DNA from 4 places in the Burkholderia singularis genome. Region 2 is predicted to be linked to each of the others. Evidence: predicted binding sites of a transcription regulator. Region 2 holds the regulator's gene; each other region holds the start of a gene.
The links. The regulator HrcA, encoded in region 2, represses chaperone genes, less so after heat shock. The targets are predictions, from matches to a motif close to TTAGCACTCNNNNNNNNNGAGTGCTAA.

Region 1 (7,508 bases), 160 kb from region 2:
CCGACGATGCCGGTTTCGGTCGAATATGCGCTCACGCCGCTCGGTCAGACGCTCGCGGCCTCGGTCTGGCCGCTCATCGCATGGGCGGAGTCGAATATCGGCGCGGTGCTCGATGCGCGCGCCGCCTACGACGAACAGCGGAATGTGACGGCGGTGTAGCGTCGCGCGCGCCGCCCAGCATGTAGGCGCACCCGGCTTACCATTTGCGCGCGGACGTGATGATGTGATGATCGTGGCGCCGGCCATGAAGGTCGCGATGGCGACGCGGTTTCGCGGCAGCGCGCCGCGCGGCTGGCACGGCGTGCGGCGCACGCTGCCCGCAGGCACCGAGACTGGCGCCTCTGCGCACCCGCAGGCAGCGTGCGCCGGTCACGGCAACGCCCCCGCTTGTTCGACGCCGAGCGCGCCGACGAGCTTCGCCGTGATGCAATCCGATCGCGCGGGCCAAGCGCGCGGTGCCGCCGGGTTCGCCGCGCTGCCGCGCGTTTCGGCTAGATCGACAGACAGATCTTGCCGAAGTGCTTGCCCGCGGCCTGATGACGGAATGCTTCGGCAATGTCGTCGAGTGCGAACGTGCTGTCGATCACCGGCTTGATGCCCGTCGCGTCGATCGCGCGCACCATGTCGATCTGATGCCGGCGGCTGCCGACAATGAGACCTTGCAGCTTTTGCTGCCGCGTCATCAGCGTGACGGTCGGCACGGGGCCTGCGATGCCCGTGAGCACGCCGATCAACGCGATGTGGCCGCCGATCCGGCACGCGGCGATCGATTGCGGCAGCGTGTCGGGCCCTCCCACTTCGATCACGTAATCGGCGCCGACGCCGCTCGTTTGTTCAAGCACCTTCGCGGCCCAGTTTGCGTCGCGCCGGTAATTGACGACGTGATCGGCGCCGAGCGTCCGCGCGTGCTCGAGCTTCTCGTCCGACGACGACGTGACGATCACGCGCGCGCCCATTTGCTTTGCGAATTGCAGCGCGAAGATCGATACGCCGCCCGTGCCGAGTACGAGCACGGTGTCGCCGGCCTTCAGGCGGCCGTCGACTACGAGCGCGCGCCATGCAGTCAGGCCGGCTGTCGTCAGCGTCGCGGCTTGCTCGTGCGTATAGCCGCTTGGCGCGCGCGTGAACCAGTGCGCGGGCCGCACGACGGTTTCGCGCGCATAGCCGTCGACGCCGTCGCCAGGCACCGTCGCGAAATCCGCGGTCGTCGGAGCGCCGTCGAGCCATTGCGGGAAGAACGTCGATACCACCGCATCGCCGGGCGCGAACTCCGTGACGCCTTCGCCGATCGCTTCGACGACGCCCGCGCCATCCGACATCGGAATGCGCTTGTCGGCCGTGTTCATTCTGCCGGTGACGACGCCGAGATCGTGATAATTGAGCGAGCTTGCGTGGATGCGCACGCGAATTTCGCCGGCGCCCGGCGCGCCCGGATCGGCGAGCGTGACGCGGGCGAGCTGTTCGAGGCCAGCGGGCTGGCGCAGCATGATGGCTTTCATGTTCCGACTCCTGTGAATGGCGAGCGCACGGTGGTGCGCTGCGAGATCGACGTTGATCGAATTGTCTCGACGTACTTCGATGTGCGCAAGAACGTACAATTAAAGCTGGTACTGTCAATTATGTAGGTATGAACATGCGACCCAAGCGACTGGACAGCAAGAGCGGATGCGATGTCGAAGTGACGCTTTCCGTGATCGGCGGATTGTGGAAGCCCGTCATTCTGTTTCATTTGCTGCGTGGCAAGCGGCGCTTCATGGAGTTGACGCGGCTCATGCCCAATACGACGCAGCGGATGCTGACTTTGCAGTTGCGCGAGCTGGAGGCGGATGGCATCGTCGCGCGCCATGTCTATCCGCAGGTGCCGCCGAAGGTTGAATACGAGCTGACGCCGCTTGGCCAGACGCTCGCGCCGGTATTGATCAGCCTGCGCGAGTGGGGCGAATCGTATCGGGAGCGTCAGACGGGTGCCGTGAACGACCGGCCGGCGTGCGAAGACATTCCGTTGAAGCAAAAGCGGGCGTCCGGCATGGAGAATGCGGCATAGCGCGGCATCGCGCATTGCTTTCGTCGTCGGCCGACGGTCTTTCGGATTGCCGGATAGGCGGGCGGCGCGATCGCAATCGATTTAGATTTTTTGGGAATTTTTGAAATCCTACGAAATCGGATTTGATTGCTCAGATAAGAAATATCGACATTGAATGCGCGATGAGGAGATCGCCATTTATGCAAATGGTTGGTAGCTGGCCGAATGAAAAACAATTAACGACGAATGAAAGAGAGTGAATTTGCGCGTCCGGCCGGCAGAGGTGCGCGTGAATGGTGTCAGCGTGCGATGCCGTATTGGTGGTGAGCTGAGTCGGATGAGCCGTTTTTTTATGAAGTCTCGGTATGTTTGATTTTATTTTTGATGAATTTCTGGCGAGCGGCGTATAGGACCGTGATATGCATTTCATCAGCGATCATGTAACGGAAAATTCATTTGTTACGTTACGCAAAACGTAACGACGCCGGTGGGCGGCGTAAGGGCGATTGTGCCTGCGTGGAGTTGAAACACTAAATACTCTGTTGTTCGGTTTCGTTGGGTGGAATGGTGTGTGGGCGACGGCCGAAATCGGTTGGCATGCTTTGTGCGCGGAGATTCTAGTCGCGACGGCGGCAGCATCCCTTCACACGAGATCACATCAATGAAACATCGCTTCAGGTCGACGGCCATCGCGCTATCGGCCACAGCGGCATTCAGCGCGATGCCGGCGCCTGCCGTTGCGCAACGGACGGGCTTCGGCACGGCCCGGGTTTCGGCCGGTGAACCCGGTAGCGCCAGCTTGGGCGGCGCGTGGGCCGCATCGACCGACGGCGTGCCGGATGTTGCGGCACGCGCTGGCGTTCGCGGCTCGACGGATATGCCAGGGTACGTGCGCGAGCCGGCCGTCGCGTTGCAGGGCGGCGGCCCTTCGGCGGGCGCGCCGGGCGACGCCGTGAGCCATGCCGGCGGCTTGCTTTCGAATACCTCGGGCGACCCGTCGAGCGCGACCATCGCGAGCAGTGCGGCCGCGGCGCAAGCGACGGCGGGTTCGTCGGTGGACGTGCTGGCTGTCGCGGCGAATGCCAGCCCGGTGGCGAATGCGCTCGGCGATGTCATGAACGTGCTGCCGGCCATCAACCCGGCGGGCGTTTTGACGAGCGCGCTCAATAACGTTGCGGAGGCGTTCGGCCGCGTTGGCTCGGGGGGCGGCAATCCGATCGTCCCGATTGCCAATGTCGTGAGCGGCGCGATCGATACGCTGGCGGCCGGCGAGCTGCGCCACTCCGCCGCGGCGGCGCTCGGCGCGGTTGCCCGCGCGTTGACGGGCGCGGGCGGGACGGGCGTCCTGCCGGACACGCAACCGGGCTACGCCGGCTTGCGTACAGCTGCGGACAGTGCAATCTCATTGGGCAGTGCCGCGCTCGGCAGCAGCACTGCGAATATCGCGCGTTCGGCGTTCTCGACGGGAGCCGCCGCGATCGGCAGCGCCATCGATTCGGTCGGTTCGTCGGCCGAAACGGTGCTGCGCGCATTGCCGGGCCTGGGGAGCACGATACCGAAGCCGATTGCGGGCTCAGGTGTGGGGGCGGCGAATCTGCGTGCCTCCGACGCCGCGCCTGCCCCGACGCGGGCAGGCGTTCTGTCGAGATAAAGTTCGCTGGCCGGCGGGCGAGGGTGCCGCGTGACGCGTACGCGCCTTTGCAATGCGGAAGCTAACCCGAGTCAACGGAGTGACACGGCACGGCCGCGGGCCGATGCCGTTTGTTTGCCCGCGCCGATATGGGCTGCATTTGTCTGCGGATTAGAGGGCGGAAGATCGTGCGCGGCGGCTGCTCGCGATAATCCGATCCATCCCTAAGATGCTGTGCGGCGTCCGCACGCAGCGCCCCGGCTTCGCATAGCGGATCGATCCGCATGAGCACCGAGATATGGGTCGACGCCGGGGCGGCAGAAGCCCCCTCTGCGGTTGCAGCGCGGGCGGGTTATTTCGCAGATCCTTGTTCTTAAAAAATTTTCTTCAATGGGGAAGCGCGAGCCGTTGGTTTCCGTGCGCCGTAACCCCTCCGAAATTTCTGCAATTCCCGCTTCTTGAATTTGTCAAAACCCGTCCATATAATTAGCACTCGCTGCACGAGAGTGCTAACAATTCCTGCCGGACGGTACACTGGCCGGCAGTTTCCCAGCGTTCTTCAGTCTCATTCAAGAGAGGAGTGAATATGAACCTTCGTCCGTTGCACGATCGCGTGATCGTCAAGCGCCTGGATCAGGAAACCAAGACCGCCTCGGGCATCGTGATTCCCGATGCGGCAGCTGAAAAGCCGGATCAAGGTGAAGTGCTCGCCATCGGTCCGGGCAAGCGCGATGACAAAGGCGCGGCGATCGCGCTCGACGTGAAGGTCGGCGATCGTGTGCTGTTCGGCAAGTACGCTGGCCAGACCGTCAAGGTCGACGGCCAGGAACTGCTCGTGATGCGCGAAGAAGACATCATGGCTGTGGTCAACGCCAAGTAAGCGTTCACTTAACGGTACATATTCTCAAGAATCCAAGGAGTTAGAAGATGGCAGCTAAAGACGTCGTATTCGGCGATTCCGCTCGCGCGAAGATGGTCGAAGGCGTGAACATTCTCGCCAACGCAGTGAAGGTCACGCTGGGTCCGAAGGGCCGCAACGTCGTGCTCGAGCGCAGCTTCGGCGGCCCGACGGTCACCAAGGACGGTGTGTCGGTCGCCAAGGAAATCGAGCTGAAGGACAAGCTCCAGAACATGGGCGCGCAAATGGTCAAGGAAGTTGCTTCCAAGACCAGCGACAACGCAGGCGACGGCACGACGACGGCAACCGTTCTCGCGCAATCGATCGTTCGCGAAGGCATGAAGTACGTCGCATCGGGCATGAACCCGATGGACCTGAAGCGCGGTATCGACAAGGCCGTTGCTGCGGCAGTCGAAGAGCTGAAGAAGATCAGCAAGCCGTGCACGACGAACAAGGAAATCGCGCAAGTCGGCGCGATCTCGGCGAACAGCGATTCGTCGATCGGCGATCGCATCGCTGAGGCAATGGACAAGGTCGGCAAGGAAGGCGTGATCACCGTCGAAGACGGCAAGTCGCTCGCCGACGAACTCGACGTCGTCGAAGGTATGCAGTTCGACCGCGGCTACCTGTCGCCGTACTTCATCAACAACCCGGACAAGCAAGTCGCTGTTCTCGAGAACCCTTACGTGCTGCTGCACGACAAGAAGGTCTCGAACATTCGCGATCTGCTGCCGGTGCTCGAACAAGTCGCGAAGGCAGGCCGTCCGCTGCTGATCATCGCTGAAGACGTCGAAGGCGAGGCGCTTGCAACGCTGGTCGTCAACAACATCCGCGGCATCCTGAAGACCGTTGCGGTCAAGGCGCCGGGCTTCGGCGACCGCCGCAAGGCAATGCTGGAAGACATCGCGATCCTGACCGGCGGCCAGGTCATCGCGGAAGAAACCGGCCTCACGCTCGAGAAGGCTACGCTGGCCGAACTCGGTCAGGCCAAGCGCATCGAAGTGGGCAAGGAAAACACGACGATCATCGACGGCGCAGGTGAAGCTGCGAACATCGAAGCGCGCGTCAAGCAAATCCGCACGCAGATCGAAGAGGCAACGTCGGACTACGACCGTGAAAAGCTGCAAGAGCGCGTGGCGAAGCTGGCCGGCGGCGTGGCGGTGATCAAGGTCGGTGCTGCGACCGAAGTCGAAATGAAGGAAAAGAAGGCGCGTGTCGAAGACGCGCTGCACGCCACGCGCGCGGCCGTTGAAGAAGGCATCGTCCCGGGCGGCGGCGTTGCGCTGATCCGCGCACGTACCGCGATCGCATCGCTGAGCGGCGCGAACGCTGACCAGAACGCCGGTATCAAGATCGTGCTGCGCGCGATGGAAGAGCCGCTGCGTCAGATCGTCACGAACGGTGGCGAAGAAGCGAGCGTCGTGGTGGCGGCAGTTGCTGCAGGCAAGGGCAACTACGGCTACAACGCGGCGACGGGCGAGTACGTCGACATGGTCGAAGCCGGCGTCGTCGACCCGACCAAGGTCACGCGCACCGCGCTGCAAAACGCGGCATCGGTTGCTGGCCTGCTGTTGACGACGGACGCAGCCGTTGCCGAGCTGCCGAAGGAAGACGCTCCGGCGCCGGGCGGTATGCCGGGCGGCATGGGCGGCATGGGCATGGACATGTAATCGGCATCACGCCGGTTGCATCGAGGAACGCGCGGCGACGCGCGTTCTCCCAAACGAAAACACCCGCGGCGACGCGGGTGTTTTCGTTTGGAGCGGCTGAACGCCGCAGGCCTGAAGCAGAAAGCGGGAAGCCGCAGCCCGGGCGTCCAACGATAGAACATTGCCGGCGCGGCGCGCGCCTTCGTCTCTTCGGCAAGCTCGCGCGGCGCGGTGATCGAGCGCGGGCGGCGGGGCGGCGTCAGCGCGCGCGCTTGCCGATCGCCGACGCCATCGGCGTTTCGTCATCATTGCTGCGCGCCCAGAAAAACCGATCCGGCAGATAGGCGCCCATGCCGGGCCGGAATGCGCCGCGCGCCGCCTGGTACAGATATTCCTGTGCTTCGCGCACCGCTTCCGGCGGCTCCTGGCCGTTCGCGAGCAGTGCGGCGATCGCCGCGCCGAGCGTGTCGGTGATGCCCATCAGCCGGTGCGGCGTGCGTTCCCACAAATCCTGCCGGATCTGGCCTTCCTCGCTGTACAGCGAGTTGACGAGCCGGTGCGAGCCTGTTTCCGTCGCCAGAATGTACTCGCAGCCTTGACTCAGCAAATGAGCCAGCGCGGTGTCCAGATTGGGCGCTTCGGCGTCGCCGTCGGGCTGCGCGAGCGCGAGAAGCGTCGCATGATCGGCAACGAGCAACGTCGTCTGGGGCGCGAGCAGGTCGGCGATCGATTCGCGCAACTCGTCGGCGGCGAGCACGTGCTCGTCGTCGAGCGTGAAATCCGGCGCGAGGACGAGTGGCACGCCGTCGTAGTCGGCGGCCACCTCGGCGATCGCGCTCACGACCTCGGCGCGCGTCGCGGCGCCGATCTTGAAGGCGGCGACGGGCATGTCTTCGAGCAGCATGCGCGCTTGCGCGGCGACGGTGTCGGGATCGAGCCCGGTGACTTCGTCGCATGCGGCGGAGTCGCGCACGGTATAGCCCGTCAGGACGGACACACCGTGACAGCCCATGCTTGCCAGGGTCATCAGGTCGGCTTGCAAGCCGGAGCCGCCCGTCGGGTCGGACAGGCCGAAAGTGAGGACGATCGGAGGGGTGTTGCTGGACATGGAAATGGGGAAAGAAAAAACGGTGAAGCGGGCCAGATGCGCCTGAGATGTGCGTGCGCGCAGCCATTATGAGGCGGAATTTGCCGAATCGAGCTTTTTTTTAACGTGATCCGGCACGCTGGCGCGCTAGAAGGCGGATTGCTAGGCAGCCCGGCGCCGACACGGTACCATCATGGCTCTTTTGAAATCGACGACTTTTC
Region 2 (7,508 bases):
GCGTGCAGGTGCTGACGATGCCGCGCGATGCGGCGGTGCTCGCGCGGGAGATTGTTGGAATGCGCGACAAGGTGCTCGCCGGGCACCCGAACACCAGCGCGCTGTTCGATCTGAAGCACGATCGAGGCGGGATGGTCGACGTCGAGTTCATCGTCCAGTATTGGGTGCTGCTGCACGCGGCGCGGCACCCGGGGATGATCCGCAATACCGGCAATATCGCGCTGCTGCGCGAGGTCGCGCGCTTCGGGCTGATGAGCGAGGCGGAGGCCGAGACGGTCGGCGCCGCGTACCGGACTTACCGGCGGCTGCAACACCGGCTGCGGCTCGACGGGATGGAGAAGGCGCGGGTCGAGCCGCAGCGGGTTGCCGACGAGCGCGCGGCGGTGGCCGCGCTGTGGGCGCGGGTGTTCGGGTAGGGCGCGCGACGCGCGGCGGCTCGAACGCGCGGCGGTCCGCAAGCGCTGGCGCGGCGGGCGCTGCCGGTTGGCCGCCACCAGCCCCGTATCACGCGGTCAGCATTTCCTTCGCGTGCCGGCGCGTGGTTGCGGTGATTTCGAGTCCGCCCAGCATTCGCGCGACTTCCTCGATCCGGCTCGCTTTATCGAGCGCGACGACGCTCGAGACGGTGCCACCCCGCGTATCCTGTGCCTTCGCGACCTGGAAGTGCTGATCGCCGCGCGCGGCGACCTGCGGCAGATGCGTGACGCACAGCACTTGCCGCATGCGCCCGAGCTGGTGCAAAAGCCGCCCGACCACCTCGGCGACGCCGCCGCCGATGCCAGTGTCGACTTCGTCGAAGATCAGTGTCGGCGTCGGGCTCGCCGCGCTCGCGATCACCGCGAGCGCGAGGCTGATGCGCGCGAGTTCGCCGCCCGATGCGACCTTCGCGAGCGGCCGCAGCGGCACGCCCGGATGGCCCGCGACACGGAACTCGATCTGCTCGAGGCCGTGCGCGCCGCCTTGTTCGAGCGGCACCAGCGCGACCTCGAAGCTGCCGCCGGCCATCGACAGTTCCTGCATCCCCGCCGTCACCGCCGCGCCGAGCGCCTTGGCGGCCGCCTTGCGCGCTTTCGACAGCCGCTTCGCGTCGGCGAGATACGCGTCCCTCGCGCGCTCGGCGGCCGCGTGCAGCGCGGTGAGGTCGGCGGCGGCGTCGAGTTCGGCCAGTTGCGCGCGGCGCGCGGCATGCTCGTCGTGCAGCGTCTCGGGTGGCAGCCGGAATTTGCGGGCGGTGGAGTGCAACGCGTCCAGACGCGTTTCGACTTGCGCGAGCCTGTCCGGATCGAGATCGAGCCGCTGCGCGCAATGCGACAGCGAATACGACGCTTCCTGCAACTGGATTTCGGCCGGTTCGAGCGACGCAAGCACGTCGTTGAGCGCCGGATCGTATTCGGCGAGGCTTCTGAGCTTCGATACGATCGCGCGCAGTTGCGTGAGCATCGCGCCGTCGGATTCGGAAATCGCGGCGAGCGCGCCCTGCACGCCGTCGATCAGGTTCGCCGAATGCGTGAGCCGCTTGTGCTCGGCGCTGATCTCGTCCCATTCGCCCGGCAACGGCGCGAGCTTGTCGAGTTCGGCGAGCTGCCACGCGAGCTTTTCGCGTTCGAGCTGACGCTCGCGCTCGTGCGACAGCGCGGCTTCAATCGCGGCGCTCGCGTCGCGCCACGCGCGAAAACGGCGCGCGACGGCCGCCGCGTCGTCGGCGAGCCCCGCATGCGTGTCGAACAATTCGCGCTGCGCGTCCGCGCGCATCAGCAATTGGTGCGCATGCTGGCCATGAATGTCGACGAGCATTTCGCCCACTTCGCGCAGTTGCGCGAGCGTCGCGCTCGTGCCGTTGATGAACGCGCGCGAGCGGCCGTTCGCGTCGATCACGCGCCGCAGCATCACCGTGTCGTCGGCGTCGAACGCGTGTTCGTCGAGCCAGCGCGCGACGCGCTCGTGCGGCGTGAATTCTGCGCTGATGTCGGCGCGGCTGCTGCCGGTGCGCACGACGCTCGCGTCGGCGCGCTCGCCGAGCGCGAGTGCGAGCGCATCGATCAGGATGGATTTGCCGGCGCCCGTTTCGCCTGAGAAGACGGTGAAGCCGGTGTCGAATTCGAGGTCGAGCGCGGCGACGATGACGAAGTCGCGGATCGAGAGATGGCGGAGCATGGGTGTTGGGCGGCGAAGGAGAACGTCAGGAAGCGGGATCGTCGTCTGCTTCGGTCGACGGATGTTCGTTCCAGTGCAGCTTCTTGCGCAGCGTCGCATAGTAGCTGTAGCCGACCGGGTGCAGGAACGGCACCATGTATTTGGAGCGGCGCACCTCGATCGTGTCGTTCAGCTCGAGCGCGGTGAACGATTGCATGTCGAAGTTCACGTTCACGTCGCGGCCACTGACGATCCGGATGGCGATCTTCGAATCGTCCGGCAGCACGATCGGCCGGTTCGACAGCGCGTGCGGCGCGATCGGCACGAGCACGATGCCTTGCAATTGCGGATGCAGGATCGGCCCCGACGACGACAGCGCATACGCGGTCGAGCCGGTCGGGGTGGCGACGATCAAGCCGTCGGAGCGCTGGTTGTACATGAAGCGGCCGTCGACCGACACGCGCAGCTCGGCCATCCCGGAAAAGCCGCTGCGATTGACGACCACGTCGTTGAACGCGAGCGCGTGGTAGATCGGCTCGCCGTCGCGCACGATCCGCGCTTCGAGCAGCGTGCGCTCCTCACGTTCGTAGCTGCCAGCGAGCATGGCCGGCACGACGTCCTTCATGTCGGACGCCGGGATATCGGTGATGAAGCCGAGGCGGCCGTGGTTGATGCCGATGAGCGGCGTTTTATACGGCGCGAGCTGGCGGCCGATGCCGAGCATCGTGCCGTCGCCGCCGAGCACCACCGCGACGTCGGCGCGCGCGCCGATCTCGGCGGGCGTGAGCGCCGGGTAGCCGGCCGCATGGCCGGCGGCACCGATCGCCTGCGCGGTGTCTGCCTCGAACACGACTTCGAAGCCGCGCTTGGCGATGCACGCGGCAAGCGTCGTCAGCGGCTCGACGATGCCCGGCGTGTTGCTGCGCCCGACGAGCGCGACGGTGTGGAATTGATGGCCGATTTTCATGCCGGCATTACACCATAGCTCGATGACGAAAAGAACCGCCCGGCGCGCCGGGCGCGGCAAAACGGCTGCTGCGCCCCGCAGCGCGCGGCAAGCGCCGCAGACTCGCCGTTATCGCCCGGTTGCGCTAGAATTTTCCATCATGTTAGATCCGCGCGCCCGAACCCTCCTCAAGACCCTGATCGAACGGTATATCGCCGACGGTCAGCCGGTCGGGTCACGCACGTTGTCTCGTTATTCCGGGCTCGAGCTGAGCCCGGCGACGATCCGCAACGTGATGTCCGACCTGGAGGAACTCGGCCTCGTGTCGAGCCCCCACACGTCGGCGGGCCGCGTGCCGACGCCGCGCGGCTATCGCCTGTTCGTCGATACGATGCTCACGGTCGAATCGACGATCGACGCGGAGGCCGTCACGCGGCACGTGCAGACGACGCTGCAGGCGGGCGAGCCGCAGCAGCGGGTGGTCGCGGCGGCGGCGAGCGTGCTGTCGAGCCTGTCGCAGTTCGCCGGCGTGGTGCTGACGCCGCGCCGCAGCCACGTGTTCAAGCAGATCGAGTTCCTGCGGCTGTCCGACAAGCGGATTCTTCTGATCATCGTGACGCCTGAAGGCGACGTGCAGAACCGGATCATGGCGACGCAGCGCGATTACGCGCCATCGCAGCTCACCGAGGCGTCGAACTACATCAATACGCACTTTGCCGGGCTGTCGTTCGACGAGGTGCGCGTCCGGTTGCGCGAGGAAATCGACGAGCTGCGCGGCGACATGACGGCGCTGATGCACGCAGCCGTCACGGCGGGCACGGAGGCGTCCGACGACGAGGACGCCGTGCTGATTTCCGGCGAGCGCAACCTGCTCGAAGTCGCCGATCTGTCTTCCGACATGGCGCGGCTGCGCAAGTTGTTCGACGTGTTCGACCAGAAGACGAGCTTGCTGCAGTTGCTCGATGTGTCGAGCCATGCGCAAGGCGTGCAGATCTTCATCGGCGGCGAATCGACGCTCGTGCCGATCGACGAGATGAGTGTCGTGACCGCGCCATACGAGGTGAACGGCAAGATCGTCGGCACGCTCGGCGTGATCGGGCCCACACGGATGGCCTACAACCGCGTGATTCCGATCGTCGACATCACGGCCCGCCTGCTGTCGATGACGCTCAGCCAGCAGTAACCGGCTTCGTCCGGCATTTCGTCCGTCATTCATTTATTTCTCCGGCTTTCTTTGCCTGCGGCGCGCGCCCGAATGCCGCGCCTGCCGGTTAATCGTGCCGGCGCGCCGGTTGCCGCGCAATCGGCCAAACGGCCGGCTGGCCCGGGTGGAGCGTCCCGTTATAATGAATGACGTTCGATTCGGTGCCCCTGGCACGCTCATTCATGCGTTTTGACCTCGAACCACCGTCGCATGCCGCGGCCGCGCAGCGCGTCGCGGTGTTGCTGATCAATCTCGGCACGCCCGACGAGCCGACGCCGCGCGCGGTGCGCCGCTACCTCGCGCAGTTCCTGTCCGATCCGCGGGTCGTCGAGATTCCGCAGGCGCTCTGGCAGATTGTCCTGCGCGCGCTGATTCTGCCGCTGCGCGGCCGCTCGTCGGCGAAGAAGTATGCAGCCGTCTGGCTGCCCGAGGGTTCGCCGCTGCGCGTCTATACCGAGCGCCAGGTCGATGCCGTGCGGCCCCTTTTTGTGGCCAACGGCTACCGGGTGAGGGTCGATTACGCGATGCGCTACGGCGCGCCCGGTATTGCCGATGTGCTCGGGCAGTTGAAGCGCGCCGGTGTCGAGCGGGTGCTGCTGATGCCGATGTATCCGCAATATTCGGCGTCGACGACGGCGACCGCGTTCGACGCCGCATTCGCCGCGTTCAGGAGGATGCGCAATCAGCCGGAAGTGCGCACGGTACGCCACTACGCGGACCATCCAGCGTATATTCACGCGCTTGCCGAACAGGTCCGCCAGTATTGGGCGGCGCATGGGCGGCCGGCGTTCGATTCAGGCGACAAACTCGTGCTGAGCTTCCATGGCGTGCCCAAGCGCACGCTCGATCTCGGCGATCCGTACCACGACCAGTGCCAGCAGACGGCCGCGCTGCTGATGGCCGCACTTGGGCTGACGACGTTCGAGTGCCGGGTCACGTTTCAGTCCCGTTTCGGCAACGCGGAATGGCTGCAGCCGTACACGGCGCCGACGCTCAAGGAACTGGGCGCGGCTGGCGTGCGTCGCGCGGACGTGTTCTGCCCCGGATTTACCGCCGATTGCCTCGAGACGATCGAGGAGATCGGGATAGAAGGGCGCGATGAGTTTCTGCATGGCGGCGGCCACGAATTTCATCGGATTCCGTGCCTGAATACGTCGCCCGCTTGGATTGCCGCGCTCGGCGAGATCGCGGCCGAAAACCTGCAAGGTTGGCCGGTGCGCGTGGCGGTGCCGGAAGCCGTCGCCTGATCGCCGGATACACGCGATGAATTTCAAGATTTCGACCGAACCCGGCGCGCGGCTGCGTATCGACAAATGGTTGTGGGCCGCGCGCTTTTTCAAGACCCGATCGCTCGCGGCCGACGCAGTCGATAAAGGGCGCGTGAAGATCGGCGGTTTGCCCGTCAAACCCGCGAAGGAGGTGCGCATAGGCGACCGGGTCGATGTGACGATCGAAAGCGTTGTCTGGCAGGTCGACGTGCTCGGGGTATGCGATGTGCGCGGGCCGGCGAGCGTCGCGCAGTCGCTCTATGCGGAAACCGACGCGGGGCGGGAAAAGCGGCTGGCGGAACTCGACCGGCGCCGGCATTTCCGCGAACCGGCGGCGGAACTGCATGGGCGGCCGACGAAGCGGGACCGCCGGATCATCGACAAACTTTCGAGTGAGAGCTGAGAAGCTGCTCGAATGTCGCGAGCGCGCCGCCGTATTCGGTCGTGTGCTCGGTGACGGCTCCCGAAAGGCAAATGGTCGTCGTGCCGGCGACGAGTACCAGCGCGACTGCCGAGATAGCGAAGGTCAGCTTCACGGTACTCCCCCTCGAGAAGACGGGTGAAAGGGCCTGGGAATGGGCGTCAGGCGTTTGTCAGAGCGGGGAGTGCCCACGTCGAAATCGCACATCGAAACGCCTGTTCGAAGTGTAGTTCAGCGCACCCGCGCGATCCAGAGGGCGGCCGGTAAGGGTTGTTACAGCACGTTTCGATCTGCGCCAGCCGGGAAGGCGGCGCCCGTGGCGCGCGCTGCCGGCGTGGCGCAAGTCCGTCGGGCGGGACGCGATTCTTACGGATCGCCTCTTGAAATCGCCGGGTGGAGCCCCATTTCGCACCGGGATAGTGGTATCGGCCGACAGCGCGGTTTCGCGCGAGGTCGGTGCGCCGCTTGGGATTTAACCTCTAACCGACTTTCGAAGCGACATGGAAAACACGCAAGACAATCCGACTGGCCAAACGATTGACGAAAACGGTCGCGAGGCCCGGGCCGCGGAGCCGGCGGCCCAAGCTGGACAGGCCGCGGCGCCGGCTGAGCAGGCCGCCGCGCCGGCCGACGCGTCGAAGGCAGCCTCCTCGGCAGGCACTTCGGGCGACGGCGCGGCGCTTGCCGATGCGCAAGCGAAGCTCGCTGAGTTGCAGGAGAGTTTTCTGCGCGCGAAGGCGGAAACCGAAAACGTGCGTCGCCGTTCGCAGGAGGATGTCGCGAAGGCGCATAAGTTCGCGATAGAGGGCTTTGCGGAAAACCTGCTGCCGGTGCTCGACAGCCTCGAGGCGGCGCTCAACGACACCTCCGGCGATCTGGCGAAGGTTCGCGAAGGCGTCGAGTTGACGCTGCGCCAGTTGCAAAGCGCGCTCGAGAAAGGGCGTGTGGTCGCGCTCAATCCGGTCGGCGAGAAGTTCGATCCGCATCTGCACCAGGCGATTTCGATGGTGCCGGCCGATCAGGAGCCGAACACGGTTGTCGCCGTGTTGCAAAAAGGCTACACGATCGCTGACCGCGTATTGCGTCCCGCGCTCGTGACGGTGGCGCAGGCGAAGTAACGGCGAGGCGGCACGGCATTGGCGCAGATCGGCATCGATTCGGCGGCTTTCGCGGCATTCGACATGCAGGCGCTCGACGCCGCGCATTTCGACGCGGGGCTCGCGGCCGCGGGCGACCGGCTTGCCGTGGTGTTCTTCTGGGGTGTCGACTGCTTCAACTGCGAAATCGCGAAAAAGGCGATGCTCGCGAACCCGGACGCGATCCGCGCGCTCGGCCTCAAGTGGTTTCACTGCAACATCTCCGAGCACCGCGAACTCGGGCGGCGCTTCGGCCTGCACGGCGTGCCGACGTGGTTTTTCTTTCACCGCGGCAGGCGGCTTGGCCGGGCGACCGGCTGGCACGGGCTCGCGCAGTTCGAGGCGGCCGTGGCCGCCGCGCGCGCGAAGGCTGTCGCTGCGCAAACCGGCCGCGGCGCCG
Region 3 (7,508 bases), 1.1 Mb from region 2:
TTGAACATCAGCGTGATTTCGACGATGAACAGCACCGTGTAGAACAGGATGAAGCCGGCGAGACTCAGGTACAGGTCGGTGGGAGTGAGGCTCGATGCGGACAGGTGCGTCGGCAGGATGCCGGCGATCGTCCACGGCTGGCGGCCCACTTCGGCAACGACCCAGCCGAACTCGGCGGCGAGCCACGGCAGCGGAATCGCCCACACGGCCCAGCGCAGGAACCAGCGGCGCTTGTCTTGCAGCAACTGACGGCGCGCGCAGAACCAGAACGCGGCGATGAACGTCGCGAGGAACAGCACACCGAGGAACACCATGATGCGGAACGAGAAGAACACAGGCGCAACCGGCGGGATGGTCCGCTTCGCGGCCGCCTTGATCTGTTCGGCAGTCGCATCCGTCACGTTCGGCGTGAACTGCTTGAGCATCAGCCCGTAGCCGAGATATTGCTTGTGCGCGTCGAAGGTCGCCTTCGTCTCGGCGCTGGTATCGCCCGACTTCAGCTTCTGCAGCGCGCCGTAAGCGATCATGCCGCTTCGGATGTGCGCCTCGCTGTACTTCGCGAGATCGCGCAAGCCGATCACCGGCTCGTCGATCGAGCGCGTGGCAATCAGCCCGAGCGCATACGGAATGCGGATGGCGTAATCGGTCCGTTCGGCCTGCTGGTTAGGGATGCCGATCAACGTGAACGATGCGGGCGCCGGCTGCGTCTCCCATTCGGATTCGATAGCGGCAAGCTTCATCTTTTGCACTTCCCCCGTCGTATAACCGGATTCGTCGCCGAGCACGATCACGCACAGCGTCGACGCGAGCCCGAAGCCCGCCGCGACCGCGAACGAGCGCAGCGCGAAATCGATGTCGCGGCGCTTGAGCAGATACCACGCCGAGATGCCGAGCACGAACATCGACGCGGTCACGTAGCCGGCCGACACGGTATGCACGAACTTCACCTGAGCGACCGGATTGAAGATCACGTCGAAGAGATTCGTCAGCTCCATGCGCATCGTCTGGTAGTTGAATTCGGCGCCGACCGGGTTGTTCATCCAGCCGTTCGCGACGAGAATCCACAGCGCCGACAGGTTCGAGCCAAGCGCGACGAGGAACGTGACGATCAGGTGCTGGACTTTCGACAGTCGCTTCCAGCCGAAGAAGAACAGCCCGACGAACGTCGATTCGAGAAAGAACGCCATCAGCCCTTCGACGGCGAGCGGCACGCCGAAGATATCGCCGACGTAATGCGAGTAGTAAGACCAGTTCGTGCCGAACTGGAATTCGAGCGTGATGCCGGTGGTCACGCCCATGGCGAAGTTGATCCCGAAGAGCTTGCCCCAGAACTGGGTCATGTCCTTGTAGACTTCCTTGCCGGTCATCACATAAACCGCTTCCATGATGACGAGCAGCCACGACAGGCCGAGCGTGAGCGGGACAAATAAAAAATGGTAGAGCGCGGTAATGCCGAACTGCAGACGTGACAGTTCGACGACTTCACTGCTTATCATGGCGGTCTCCGTGGGTGGATGCGTGTGGCGGCGCCGACAGCAGCTGCGTGGCGACGACGGCAGGCGGCAGCGACATGTGCTCGGCCTGCGGATGGTTGAAGAATGCGTATTTGAGCGCGACGAGCAGGATCAGCTTGACGATCAGCACGAGCGTAATGTCGCGCGCGAAGCTCGGGCCTTGAACCCATTCGGCGATCCGGCCGCGCCGGCCGGCCGGCGTTGGGGGATGCGGCGTTTTTTTGTCGGCGAGAGTCGAAGCCATGATGTCCAGAATGACGCGATAGGCATGGAGCGGCGCCGGCTTCGCAATGCGCTCGGACGCACGCGGCATGGCTTGGCCGGTCATCCCAATTGTAGGAGGACTCCTTGCCAACTCGGTGTATGGCGCTGCGGCACACCGTCGCTAAATGCGTGGGGAAATTTGAGTTGGCTCAATAAGTGAGCGCATCGGGCAGGGTCGGGTGAAATTTTGCGCCGCATTGGCCACTGAACCAGCCGCGAATCCGCGCGCGGGCGCCATGAAAAAAATCATTGGAAGCGCTTGGCGCAGCCGGACGGCGGAAGAGGCGAACCGCAGTGGCGGCCGCAAATGAAAAAGCCCGCTGTCGAATGACAGCGGGCTTGCGCCGAACACGTGGCGGCCCGGTCGGGCCGCTCTTTCATGCGTATGCGGCGAGCGCCGTGCGCATCTTTTTCATTGCGCTCGCCTCGATTTGGCGAATGCGCTCCGCCGACACGCCGAATTCGGCGGCGAGATCGTGCAGCGTCGAGCCGCCCGAACCGTCGTCGTCGACGTTCAGCCAGCGCGCCTCGATGATTCGGCGGCTGCGCGCGTCGAGCGAATCGAGCGCTTGCGCAATGCCGTCCGTCTGCAGCATGTCGCGCTGCCGCGCGGCGAGCACGGCGGTCGGCTCGTTATGCGAATCGGCAAGATAGGCGATCGGCGCGTATGACTCCTCGCCGTCTTCGACCTGGCCTTCGAGCGCGATATCGCCGCCCGCGAGACGGGTTTCCATCTCGGCGACTTCCTCGCGCTTGACATTCAGCTCTTGCGCGAGGCCGTCGATTTCCTCCGGCGTGAACGCCTGAGTGCCTTTCTTGTGGCTGCGCAGATTGAAGAACAGCTTGCGTTGCGCCTTCGTCGTCGCGACCTTCACCATCCGCCAGTTGCGCAGGATGTATTCGTGAATCTCGGCCTTGATCCAATGAATCGCATACGACACGAGCCGCACGTTTTGCGCGGGGTCGAAGCGCTTGACTGCCTTCATCAGGCCGATGTTGCCTTCCTGAATCAGGTCGCCGTGGGGCAGGCCGTAGCCGAGATAGTTGCGCGAGATCGACACGACGAGCCGCAGGTGCGACAGCACGAGCCGGCGCGCGGCGTCGAGGTTGTTGTGCTCGCGGTACTCGGTTGCGTACTGACGCTCTTCGTCGGGCGTGAGCAGCGGAATCCGGTTGACGGCCTGGATATACGCGTCGATGTTGCCAAGCTGGCCGGGCAGCATCGAATGAGATGCGAGCATCAGCGAGCCTGCCGATGCGGCCTTAGCGGACGCCGGGCACAGGGTATTCGGAAGGGTCAATGCGTTGCTCACGTAAAAAACTCCTTTGGAATCAGGGACAAACCCCGTCAGTGAAACGATTCCAGGCTTAATCTTAGCACTCCATCAACCGGAGTGCTAATTCTTAGAAGGCTTGCGGCCGCCGGAGTTCCCATTTTTGCTATCGCTTTTTCAAATTGATAGCTGCTCTTGAGATGCCATTCTAGCTGGCATACGTAAGCTATTGTTTTGCGGGCGATTCAAACAAATGCTGCTGATTCTTGTGGAAACAGAAGAAAACCATTTCGTCCGACGATGCCGACCGAAAAAGTCCTTTACCATAAGATGCTGTTCGCTCGAGCCGGCTGTCATCCACCGATAGGTGGCGGCGAGGCTCTATTCAACCTGAGAAGTTGGAGTGACTAAATGAACTATAAGAAGAATCGCGCTCGGACAGGGCGGGCAGTTGCGCGGATTGCCGTCGCGGTCGCATTGCTGGGGGTTTCCGGCGTCGCTTGCGCGGACCGTTGGGGTTTGCAACTCGGCGGCGGCATCGGCGACCATGATGTGAAGAAGGGCGATATCGCCGTGGTCTGGGATCCGAATTGGAGTTGGTGGGAAATCGGCGGCTGGCATTTCGCGTTCGTTGCCGAGGGGCACGTATCGTACTGGCGGTACACGGGCGACGCGGCGATTCACAGCAACGTCTGGGAATTCGGCGCGACGCCGGTGCTGCGCTTCATCAAGGGTTCGGGCTATGTGCGGCCGTTCATTGAGGCGGGCGTCGGCGTGCGTCTTCTCACGCATCCGACGATTTCGAGTCGTTACTCGATGTCGACGGCGTTCCAGTTCGCCGATATGGTGGGCATCGGCGCACAATTCGGGGATCGTCAGCAGTATCAAGCTGGTTTTCGCTTTCAGCACGAATCCAACGCAGGTATCAAACATCCGAATCCTGGTATAAATTTCAGCCAACTCTACGTGCAGTACAACTTCTGACCGGCGCGCGTATGCGCGCCCGCAGTTGAGGAGTATGGCGATGGTGGCGAAGGGGATCGATGCGATTCGCGCGCTCGAGCGCGACCGGTTTCGTGCGATGGTCGACGGCGACGGCGAGGCGCTCGATGCGTTGTTGTCCGACGGTGTCTACTTCGTGCACACGAACGGCAAGCGCGAAACCAAGCAGCAGTTCATCGACGCGATCGTGACCGGCCGTCGCCGCTATCGGCAGATCGAGATTCAGTCGCAGGACGTGCTGCCGCTCGGCGAGGCCACTTTTGTCGTCGCCGGGCGCGCGCTGGTCGAAATGGAAACCAACAACGGCGGTTTGGTGTTTCCGATCGCGTACACCGCGGTGCAGACGCAGGAGAAAGGCCGCTGGCGCCTTCTCGCGTGGCAGGCAACCCGCTGCGCGACCGAGGGCTAGAAAGAAGTCCCTCGTGCCCGTGACGGGCTTGCGCGGACGGCCAAGTCGGCGAAAGCACTCAATTCGGCGAATATGCGTTTGCGCCTGCCGATTCCGCCGGCGCAGCTCACTGCTGCGATCGTCGTTCGTGGCTATCGTGCATCCCTTCCGGCGCGGTATCGCTATTGCCGGGCAAACGCGTGCGCGCGCGCCCGCTACGGGGATGCGCACGCGTGCATATCCGGCGGCCATTTTTCCCAAAGCGCCGGTGGTTTATTGCCGATTATTTTTATTGAGTTGGGTTTTGTGGTTTTTGGCGAATTTTCGATCGAAACAAGAAGGATTGACGGGCCCCTGATCGGGGCCTTTTCGTTTGCAGCGGCTTCGTGAGCCGCGATTTCGCGCCGGCGCCGCGGATCTCGCCTGCGCCGGCAACGCGCGCCGTGGTGCGCCGCGCGTTACAGCCCGTACTGGCCGGTTCGCTCTGCTTGATGGTGACGGCGTGCGCCCGAGCCGCTCAGGCGGCCGCCCGCCGCTTGTCACGGCTCCATGCCGAGCGGTTGATCGCGCTCACGACCGCCTCCGTGCCTGCGGCGGCCGGATCGCGGTGAACGCCGACGCCATGCCGCAGTGTCGCGCCGCCGACCTTTGCGCCGACGAATACCGCGATGTCGCCTTGTGCGGTGCGCTCGGCCTCACACGACACCACCTCGATTGCCACGCCTGCCGCCGCGGCGAATGCGGCGGCCGACTGCCGCACCGCGCTTGGCGCGTCACCGGCGGGCGCAAGCGCGATCTCGCGATCGAGCCAGCTCGCCGATGCGCCAGCCCGCGCGGCGGGCCCGGCCGTTTGCAGATACTCGCTCGCGAAGAGCGTACAGATTGCGTCCGCGGTCATTTCCTCACCCGAAGCGTCGGCCGAGGCCTGCACGACGTGGCTGAATTCGATCTGCACGCGCCGCGGCGGCGTAAACCCCATCCCGCGCTCGAGCAGATAGGTCGCGCCACCCTTGCCGGATTGGCTGTTCACGCGAATCACCGCGTCATAGCTGCGGCCGAGATCGGCGGGATCGATCGGCAGATAGGGCACCTCCCAGCGCGCGTCGGGCTGCTGCTGCGCGAAGCCCTTGCGGATCGCATCCTGATGCGAGCCCGAGAACGCGGTGAAAACGAGATCGCCCGCGTAAGGATGGCGTGGATGCACGGGAATCTGGTTGCAGCGCTCGACGGTGTGCCGCACCGCGTCGATATCGGAGAAATCGAGACCCGGATCGATGCCCTGCGTGTACAGGTTCAGCGCGAGCGTGACGAGGTCGACGTTGCCGGTGCGCTCGCCGTTGCCGAACAGGCAGCCCTCGATGCGCTCCGCGCCCGCGAGCAGCGCGAGTTCGGCCGCGGCCACGGCAGTACCGCGATCGTTGTGCGGATGCACGGACAGCACGATGCTGTCCCGGTAGCTGAGATGGCGGTCCATCCACTCGATCTGGTCGGCGAACACGTTCGGCGTGGCCGCTTCGACGGTCGCGGGCAGGTTCACGATCATCTTGCGCTCGCGCGTGGGCCGCCAAGTTTGCGCAACCGCGTCGCACACCTCGCGCGCGAACGACAGCTCGGTCATGCTGAACGTCTCGGGCGAGTATTGAAAGGTCCAATGCGTGCCGGGGCGCGCCCGCGCGTGCTCCTTGATGAGCCGGGTGCCGTCGACGGCGAGCGCCTTCACTTCTTCCTTCGACGCGCCAAATACGATCCGGCGAAACGACGGGCAGATTGCGTTGTACAGATGGACGATCGCGCGCGGCGCGCCTTCGAGCGCGTCGAACGTGCGCGCGATCAGATCCTCGCGCGATTGCACGAGCACTTCGATCGTCACGTCGTCGGGAATGCGTTTTTCGACGATCAGCTTGCGCACGAAATCGAAGTCGGTCTGCGAAGCCGACGGAAACCCGACTTCGATTTCCTTGAAGCCGATCGCGACGAGTCTCTCGAAAAACTCGAGCTTCTTGTCGATGCTCATCGGCTCGATGAGTGCCTGATTGCCGTCGCGCAGATCGGTGCTCATCCAGACCGGCGCGCGCTCGATCGTGCGGCTCGGCCATCGGCGTGCGTTGATGCGCACGGGTTCGAACGGTCGGTATTTGTCGGCGGGATTGCGTTGCATCGTGACCTCGAGTGTCGAGTCGCGAGCGAAGACAATGACGGCATGACGCGCCGGTAGGCGCCGCCTGCGCACGCTCATGCCGGATTGCATGACGCACGCGGGAATCTTCGCATTTCGCCCGACGGATCGACGGACGAAGGCTGACGACTATGGGTTGTAAAAAACAGCGAGAAGGAAACTGCGGGAACTGCTAAGGGCGGGACCGTGCCGGTGCGGCACGGCGCCACGACAGCTTTACGCTAGTCGTAGCGATAGCGGCCGCGCTAGGCGGCCGGAAGTAATTCGGAGGGTGTTCTGATAGGAACGCATGGCGACAACTCTATGCGAAGTTCGCGGCGGCTGTCAATCATGCGCGCCAAGCGCCGTGCGGCAGCGCACTCGGCGTTTATTCGACGATTCGCGCGAGCCGCACGATCGTCTCGACCTGCGTGGCGATCGTGATCGGCACCGGGATTTCGCCGCGCATGACGGCGTCGGTCCAGGCGGCTGTCGTGGCCGCGTCGCGCGATTCGGGCAACTCGGCGGGCGGCGCATCGGGTGACGAGCGTACCGGCTCGACGACCGTCTCGCACAGTCCGTCATGCAGCCAGTCGATCTGCACCTGGCGGCGCGTGTCGGCGACCGCCTCGCCTTCGGTGCCGCGAGCGAGCAGCGCGCCGCCGGCGGCTGCCGGCGGATGGTTGCGAAACAGTTCGATGAGGCTGTCACGGTACGGCGGGTGGGTGTAGTTGACGAGGCGTAGCCCGGCCGGTTCGAACGGCTGCAGCAGCTTGACGATCGTGTGCGTCGAATTGCGCACGCCCAGCACGCGGCGTAGCGCGATCAGGCGCGCGAGCTTCGGCGCGAGCACGCCGATCGGCGCGAAGGCGACGCGGCGCTCGGCGAGCGTATCCTCGATCTCGTCGTGC
Region 4 (7,508 bases), on a different replicon from region 2:
GCCGCTCACTGCGATCCGGATCGCGCAGCTTGCCCACGACGCTGGCATTCCCGCCGGCGTGTTCAACGTGCTGCCGGGCGGCGGCGAGCCCGGCAAGCTGTTGGCGTTGCATGGCGACGTCGATTGTCTCGCGTTCACTGGCTCGACCGCGGTCGGCAAACTGATCATGCAGTACGCAGGCCAATCGAACCTGAAGCGCGTGTGGCTCGAACTCGGCGGCAAGTCGCCGAACATCGTGCTGCCCGATTGCCCGGATCTCGACCGGGCCGCGAAAGCGGCGGCCGGCGCGATCTTCTACAACATGGGTGAGATGTGCACGGCGGGCTCGCGGCTGCTCGTGCATCGCGATATCAAGGATGCGTTCGTCGAGAAGCTCGCCGCGGCGGCGCGTGCGTATGCGCCGGGCAACCCGCTCGACCCGGCCGTCTCGATGGGCGCGATCGTCGATCGGGTTCAGCTCGATCGCGTGCTCAGCTATATCGACGCGGGCCGCAGCGAAGCGAAGCTGGTGTTCGGCGGGGCGCGTGTGAACGAGACGAGCGGCGGTTTTTATATCGAGCCGACCGTGTTCGATACGACGCCCGATACGAAGATCGCGCGCGAGGAGATTTTCGGACCGGTGCTGTCGATGATCACGTTCGATTCGCTCGACGATGCGGTGCGTATCGCGAACGACAGCGAATACGGGCTGGGCGCGGCGGTATGGACAGCGAATCTGACGATTGCGCACGAGGTGGCGAGACGCTTGCGCGCCGGCACGGTATGGGTCAATTGCTACGACGAAGGGGGCGACATGAATTTCCCGTTCGGCGGTTACAAGCAATCGGGCAACGGCCGCGACAAGTCGTTGCACGCGCTGGAGAAGTACACCGAGCTGAAGTCGACGCTCGTGCGGCTGCGCTAAAGGATTCGCAAGCCACCGCAACGGCGCGCGTCGATGCGCGCCGTTGCGTTCCCAATGAATCCGACTGCCGGCTCGCCCTTTGCGCGGTTTGCGCCGCGTCACCGCCGGGCCGGTTTCTCATCAGGTCATCCCATGGCTGACACACTCTATGGCGACGGCGCGATCCGTCGTTCGTCCGTCTACGGCTCGTCAATCGAAAATACTTATTCAGGCGTGCTGTCGTTCATGCGGCGCAGCTATACGCGAGAACTGGAGGGTGCCGACGTTGTCGTATCCGGCGTGCCGCTCGATCTCGCGACGACGTTCCGTCCGGGTGCGCGGCTCGGGCCGGCCGCGGTGCGCGCGGCGAGCGTGCAACTCGCGGAATTGCACCCGTATCCGTGGGGTTTCGATCCATTCGACGATCTCGCCGTGATCGATTACGGCGATTGCTGGTTCGATGCCCATAACCCGCTGTCGATCAAGCCGGCGATCGTCGAGCACGCGCAGACCATCTTGCAATCCGGGGCGACGATGCTCACGTTCGGCGGCGATCACTACATCACCTATCCACTGCTGATTGCGCATGCGCGCAAACATGGCAAGCCTCTATCGCTGATTCATTTCGATGCGCATTGCGATACCTGGGCCGACGATCAGCCCGACAGCCTCAATCACGGCACGATGTTCTACAAGGCGGTCCGGGAAGGGTTGATCGATCCGAAGACGTCGGTACAAATCGGCATTCGCACATGGAACGACGATTTTCTCGGCATCAACGTGCTCGATGCTGCATGGGTGCACGAGCATGGGCCACGTGCGACGGTCGAGCGGATCGAGTCGATCGTCGGCAGCCGGCCTGCGTATCTGACTTTCGATATCGATTGTCTCGATCCTGCGTTTGCGCCCGGCACGGGTACGCCTGTGGCGGGCGGGTTGTCGTCCGCGCAGGCGCTCGCGATCGTGCGCGGGCTTGGAGGTATCGATCTGATCGGCGCGGACGTGGTCGAAGTCGCGCCCGCGTATGACCAGAGCGAGATTACCGCGCTCGCGGCCGCGCATATCGGCTGCGATTTGCTGTGTCTGTGGCGGCAGCGCAAGGTCGGCGCGCGCTAGCGCGATGGGGACGGTGCGGCGAGACGCCGATGCGGCGGCCGATGAGCGATGTGACCGGCGCCGTCGTCGCACCGGCACGCAGATAGGCGTGCGGTTAGCCGATTCGCGGCCTGCGACGGCGTTTCTTGCCGCGCTGCCGGCTGCGCCGAGCGGCGGGATGTGATCTATCAGGTATCCGAACACATCGTTGCGCATGCCGTTCGAAGCAGTCCGACGGCCGCCCGGATGCTTCGGAGCCGGATTGAGCCGGACGTCGACTCGTCATCGTCAAGCAGCGCCGGCGCCTAATGCCATTCATCGATAAGTTTTTGAAAATCCGTTATTGGAGCGATTGGCGGCACGTTTCTATACTCGACACCTGATTGGCACTCACCTAACCCGAGTGCCAACAATTTCGATAAGGAAACGTGAGAATGAGCCTACGTCCGCTACACGATCGCGTCATCGTCAAGCGACTCGATCAGGAAACCAAGACCGCCTCGGGCATCGTCATCCCGGATAGCGCGGCGGAAAAACCCGATCAGGGCGAGATCATCGCCGTCGGTCCCGGCCGGCGCGACGCCGACGGCAAGCGCGTCGAGCCCGACGTGAAGGTCGGCGAGCGCGTGTTGTTCGGCAAGTATGCTGGCCAGTCCGTGAAGGTCGACGGAAACGAACTTTTGGTACTGCGCGAAGAGGATATCGTCGCAGTCGTCCATTCCTGATTGGGAGCACCGGATCATGGCAGCGAAAGAAATCATTTTTCATGACGGCGCACGTTCGAAACTCGTCGAAGGCGTCAATCTGCTGGCTAACGCGGTGAAGGTCACGCTCGGCCCGAAAGGCCGCAACGTCGTGCTCGAGCGCAGTTTCGGCTCGCCCGTTGTCACGAAGGACGGCGTATCGGTCGCAAAGGAGATCGAGCTGGCCGACAAGGTACAGAACATCGGTGCGCAACTCGTGAAGGAAGTCGCGTCGAAGACGAGCGACGCGGCCGGTGACGGTACGACCACCGCCACCGTGCTCGCGCAGGCGATCGTTCGTGAAGGGCAGAAGTACGTCGCAGCGGGGCTCAATCCGCTCGATCTGAAGCGCGGCATCGACAAAGCGGTGGCGGCCGCCGTCGAGGAGTTGAAGAAGATCAGCAAGCCGACGACGACAAGCAAGGAAATCGCGCAGGTCGCCACGATTTCGGCGAACGGCGAGGAGTCGATCGGTCAACGCATCGCTGAGGCGATCGACCGTGTCGGCAAGGAAGGCGTGATCACCGTCGAGGATGGCAAGTCGCTCGCCGACGAACTGGACGTCGTCGAAGGGCTGCAGTTCGATCGCGGCTATTTGTCGCCGTATTTCATCAATAATCAGGACCGCCAACTGGCGGTGCTCGACGAGCCGTACATTCTGCTGCATGACAAGAAGGTATCGAACATCCGCGATTTGCTGCCGGTGCTCGAACAAGTGGCGAAGGCAGGCCGCCCGTTGCTGATCATCGCCGAGGACGTCGAGGGCGAAGCGCTCGCGACGCTGGTCGTGAACAATATCCGCGGCATTTTGAAGACCGTCGCGGTCAAGGCGCCGGGCTTCGGCGATCGTCGCAAGGCGCTGCTGGAAGACATCGCGATCCTGACGGGCGGCCAAGTGATCGCAGAGGAAACCGGCCTCACGTTGGAGAAAGCGACGCTTGCTGAGTTGGGCCGTGCAAAGCGTGTCGAAGTGGGCAAGGAAAACACGACCGTCATCGACGGCGCGGGCGAGAAGGTCAACATCGAGGCGCGAGTGAAGCAGATTCGTGTGCAGATCGACGAGGCGACGTCGGACTACGACCGTGAAAAGCTGCAAGAGCGCGTGGCGAAGCTGGCTGGCGGCGTGGCGGTGATCAAGGTGGGCGGTGCCACCGAGGTCGAAGTGAAGGAAAAGAAGGATCGCGTCGACGATGCGTTGCACGCGACTCGCGCGGCCGTCGAAGAAGGCATCGTCCCAGGCGGTGGCGTTGCGCTGATCCGCGTGAAGCAGGCGATCTCGAGTTTGACTGGCGTGAACGCGGATCAGAAAGCGGGCATCAATATCGTGTTGCGCGCGCTCGAAGAGCCGCTGCGTCAGATTGTCACGAACGCGGGCGAGGAGGCGAGCGTCGTCGTCGCGAAAGTCGCTGACGGCCAAGGCAATTTCGGCTACAACGCGGCGACGGGCGAGTACGGCGATCTTGTCGAATCGGGCGTGCTCGATCCGACCAAGGTCACGCGCACTGCGCTGCAGAACGCCGCGTCGATCGCCGGGCTGTTGCTGACGACCGATGCGACTGTTCACGAGGCGCCCAAGGACGCGCCGCCCGCGCCGCCAGCGGGCGGCCCCGGCGCGGGCGGGCCGGGCTTCGACTTCTGACTTCGGCGCATCGATCGCGCGAGCGTGCCGCTGGAGCGGCGGCGCGTGCGATCGGCAAACCGGGGGGCGGCGTTTCGACGCCGCCCCCCGGTTTTTATTTTTCCGGTCCGTAAGCGTCCAACAAAACCATTGATTGGCTGTTGTCGAGCCTGGGCCCCGTCAGTTCGATTTTCCCCGTTGGCCAGTATTGCTGGCGGCGGATGGCGTGCATCGACGGCTGACCACGCGAGAGAGGGTTTTCATGTGGTTCTTGACGGCCGCTGCTGGTTGCATTTTGCCGATGGCCGTCCATCCCGATGAGCACTGCTTCGGTGCCGGCCATATCGACAGGCGTTGGTTCCGGCTTGGCCAGAGCCTTGCTGCGGCGCGCGATCGGCGTGCTGTGGATCGTGCTGGTGCCGGTGGAGATGCTCGGCATGAGCGCCGATCTCAGTCCTACCGTGCTAAATACGCGTGATCGGCTTGCCATTCGGAACTGGCCGCGGTGATCGTTGTAACCGGCGCGATCGGGTTTGTGCTCGACGCGCTCGAGCGAGCCGCCTTGCTCCGCCGGACGAGCGCGCGGGCCTGACGCGTGCGCAATATGGCGCGAACCGCGCGGCGCGTGGGACCAGCCTGCGCCGTCTGTTGCAAGCGCTTTGCAGCGGATGCGCCAATACCCACGCCGCCTGCCCGGTTGTTGCGCGACGACAAGCGGCCGGCTGCGCGTTGATCCACAATATCAAAATGCCTGGGCGGTTTCCTCGCAGTTTCCTCGCAGTTTCCTGACACGTAGCGCCTCTGCCGCCGGTCGGCGCGCTATCGCGGTGAACCGCTTGACTGTCGTGATTCATGCGACAGCTTCGCACGCGAGCCGATTGCGGCCGGTGCTCGCGTGCGTTATGGTCGTCGAATGGGCAGCGTGCCGCTTCGTTCGCAGTGCCCCGATGATCGTCATGGTGGGCGTCATCCATTCGCAGGCGCTGCAAAAAAGGGGGATTCATGGCGACTATCGATGCCGGCTTCCATCTCGCCCCACAGCCGTTCTCCATTGACGTGCTGCTGGAAAAATACGCGAAAGGCGACGAGCGGAGCGCAGACGACGTGTTTCGCCGCGTCGCGCGAGGCGTCGCACAGGCCGAGCCGCAGGCGCGGCGCCGGGAGATCGAGGCGCGCTTCGTCGAGCATCTGCAGCAGGGTGCGCTCGGCGCGGGACGGATCATGAGCGCGGCGGGCAGTCCGATTGCGGCGACGCTGATCAACTGCTTCGTACAACCCGTCGGTGATTGCATTCAGGGCGTCGACGAGCGCGGGCTGCCCGGTATCTATGTCGCGCTGTTGCAGGCGGCCGAGACGATGCGGCGCGGCGGCGGGGTCGGCTACAATTTTTCGGCGATCCGTCCGCGCGGTGCTTACGTGCATTCGACGGGTTCGAGTGCATCGGGGCCGTGCAGCTATATCGACGTGTTCGATGCGTCTTGCCGCACTGTCGAAAGTGCCGGCTCGCGGCGCGGCGCGCAAATGGCGGTGCTCGACTGCGACCATCCGGATTTGCACGAATTCATCGAAGCGAAGCATTCGAAAGGCCGCTGGAACAATTTCAATATTTCCGTCGCGGTGACCGACGCATTCATGAACGCAGTCGAGCAGGACTTGCCGTGGCAGCTCGTGCATCGCGCGAAGCCGTCGCCCGCGCTGCGCGCGGCGGGCGATCTTCGGCAGCGCGACGACGGCATGTGGGTCTATGCGGAAAAGCGCGCCCGTGCGATCTGGGACAAGATCATGCGCTCGACCTACGATATCGCCGAGCCAGGTGTCGTGTTCATCTCGAAAATGAACGTCGACAACAATCTGCGCGCGATCGAGACGATTCGTGCGACGAATCCGTGCGGCGAGCAGCCGTTGCCCGCCTATGGCTGCTGCAATCTCGGGCCGCTGAATCTGACGCGCTTCGTTATCGAACCGTTCGCGTCGCTGCGCGGTGCGACGAGTGCGTTCGATTGGAATGCGTTTGCCGAACGCACGGCCGTGCAAGTGCGTTTTCTCGACGACGTCCTCGACGTGACGCTATGGCCGTTGCCCGAGCAGCGGCGCGAAGCCCAGGCGAAGCGCCGCATCGGCGTGGGCTTCACGGGGCTCGGCGATGCGTTGGTGATGCTGGGTTTGCGTTACGATTCGCCGCAAGGGCGCGATTTCGCGGCACGCATCGCGCGCACGATGCGCGATGCCGCCTATCGTGCATCGGTCGAGCTTGCGCGCGAGCGCGGTGCGTTTGAGCTGTTCGATGCCGACCAGTATTTGCAGGAGGGCACGTTCGCATCGCGTCTGCCCGAAGACATTCAGCAAGCGATCCGCCGCGACGGTATTCGCAACAGCCACCTGCTGTCGATCGCGCCGACCGGCACCGTGAGCCTCGCATTCGCGGACAATGCGTCGAACGGCATCGAACCGGCGTTTTCGTGGAGTTATCAGCGCACGAAGATCATGGCGGACGGCGGTCACCAAACATTTCCGGTCGAGGATTACGCATACCGGCTGTACCGCGAGTTGGGCGGCGACGTCGATGCGCTGCCGGACTGCTTCGTCAGCGCGCTGCAGATGTCCGCGCATGACCATCTCGAGATGATGGCCGCGGTGCAGCCGTACATCGACACGTCCATCTCGAAGACAGTAAACGTTCCGGCCGATTACCCGTTCGACGATTTCGAGAGCCTTTATTTCGATGCATGGAAGCGCGGCTTGAAGGGGCTCGCAACGTACCGGCCGAACGAGACACTGGGGGCGGTGCTGCATACGGACGGGCCTGCGGACGCGCTCGCCGAGACGGATCTCGATCCGCTCAAGATTGCAATCGATCATCGGCCGAGGGGGGAATTGCCCGCAGTGATCGAGAAGGTCGAGTACATGACGCAGTTGGGCAAGAAATCGATTTACGTGGCGGTGTCGTTTCTCGAAGTGACCGGATCGATCGGTGGCGAGGAAGTGATGATCGAACGGCCGATCGAGTTTTTCATTCCGGTGGGCCAGCGCGATGAGTCCCAGCAGTGGATCACGGCGACGATGCGCTCGCTGTCGCTTGCGGCGCGCGGCGGATTTGTCGCGCGGAATCTGCAGGACATGCGCAAGGTGTCGTGGGATCGCGGGCAGGTACGGCTCGGCGAAACACAAC

Region 1: groES (co-chaperone GroES) is a predicted target of HrcA. The motif match lies at 4,140-4,166, and genes of this name have one in related genera.
Region 3: rpoH (RNA polymerase sigma factor RpoH) is a predicted target of HrcA. The motif match lies at 3,153-3,179, and genes of this name have one in related genera.
Region 4: groES (co-chaperone GroES) is a predicted target of HrcA. The motif match lies at 2,362-2,388, and genes of this name have one in related genera.

Annotation. Positions count from the first base shown of each region.
Region 1 is NZ_CP013448.1:1,183,095-1,190,602, forward strand. Features, by position in the region: gene AQ611_RS05415 (winged helix-turn-helix transcriptional regulator) at 1-159, shown strand, start outside; gene AQ611_RS05420 (zinc-dependent alcohol dehydrogenase family protein) at 492-1,499, opposite strand; gene AQ611_RS05425 (winged helix-turn-helix transcriptional regulator) at 1,634-2,044, shown strand; gene AQ611_RS05430 (hypothetical protein) at 2,685-3,674, shown strand; gene groES (co-chaperone GroES) at 4,240-4,533, shown strand; gene groL (chaperonin GroEL) at 4,581-6,221, shown strand; gene thiD (bifunctional hydroxymethylpyrimidine kinase/phosphomethylpyrimidine kinase) at 6,460-7,308, opposite strand.
Region 2 is NZ_CP013448.1:1,020,798-1,028,305, forward strand. Features, by position in the region: gene glnE (bifunctional [glutamate--ammonia ligase]-adenylyl-L-tyrosine phosphorylase/[glutamate--ammonia-ligase] adenylyltransferase) at 1-416, shown strand, start outside; gene recN (DNA repair protein RecN) at 505-2,154, opposite strand; gene AQ611_RS04665 (NAD kinase) at 2,180-3,100, opposite strand; gene hrcA (heat-inducible transcriptional repressor HrcA) at 3,240-4,262, shown strand; gene hemH (ferrochelatase) at 4,466-5,530, shown strand; gene AQ611_RS04680 (RNA-binding S4 domain-containing protein) at 5,547-5,954, shown strand; gene grpE (nucleotide exchange factor GrpE) at 6,473-7,090, shown strand; gene AQ611_RS04690 (thioredoxin family protein) at 7,109-7,508, shown strand, end outside.
Region 3 is NZ_CP013448.1:3,548,650-3,556,157, reverse strand. Features, by position in the region: gene AQ611_RS15690 (cytochrome ubiquinol oxidase subunit I) at 1-1,496, opposite strand, end outside; gene cydP (cytochrome oxidase putative small subunit CydP) at 1,483-1,758, opposite strand; gene rpoH (RNA polymerase sigma factor RpoH) at 2,156-3,091, opposite strand; gene AQ611_RS15675 (acyloxyacyl hydrolase) at 3,464-4,036, shown strand; gene AQ611_RS15670 (nuclear transport factor 2 family protein) at 4,077-4,463, shown strand; gene AQ611_RS25615 (hypothetical protein) at 4,536-4,832, shown strand; gene leuA (2-isopropylmalate synthase) at 4,960-6,600, opposite strand; gene ybiB (DNA-binding protein YbiB) at 6,986-7,508, opposite strand, start outside.
Region 4 is NZ_CP013449.1:1,613,476-1,620,983, reverse strand. Features, by position in the region: gene AQ611_RS22535 (aldehyde dehydrogenase) at 1-904, shown strand, start outside; gene speB (agmatinase) at 1,037-1,999, shown strand; gene groES (co-chaperone GroES) at 2,413-2,703, shown strand; gene groL (chaperonin GroEL) at 2,720-4,360, shown strand; partial or broken gene AQ611_RS26505 (ABC transporter permease) at 4,624-4,931, shown strand; gene AQ611_RS22515 (adenosylcobalamin-dependent ribonucleoside-diphosphate reductase) at 5,342-7,508, shown strand, end outside.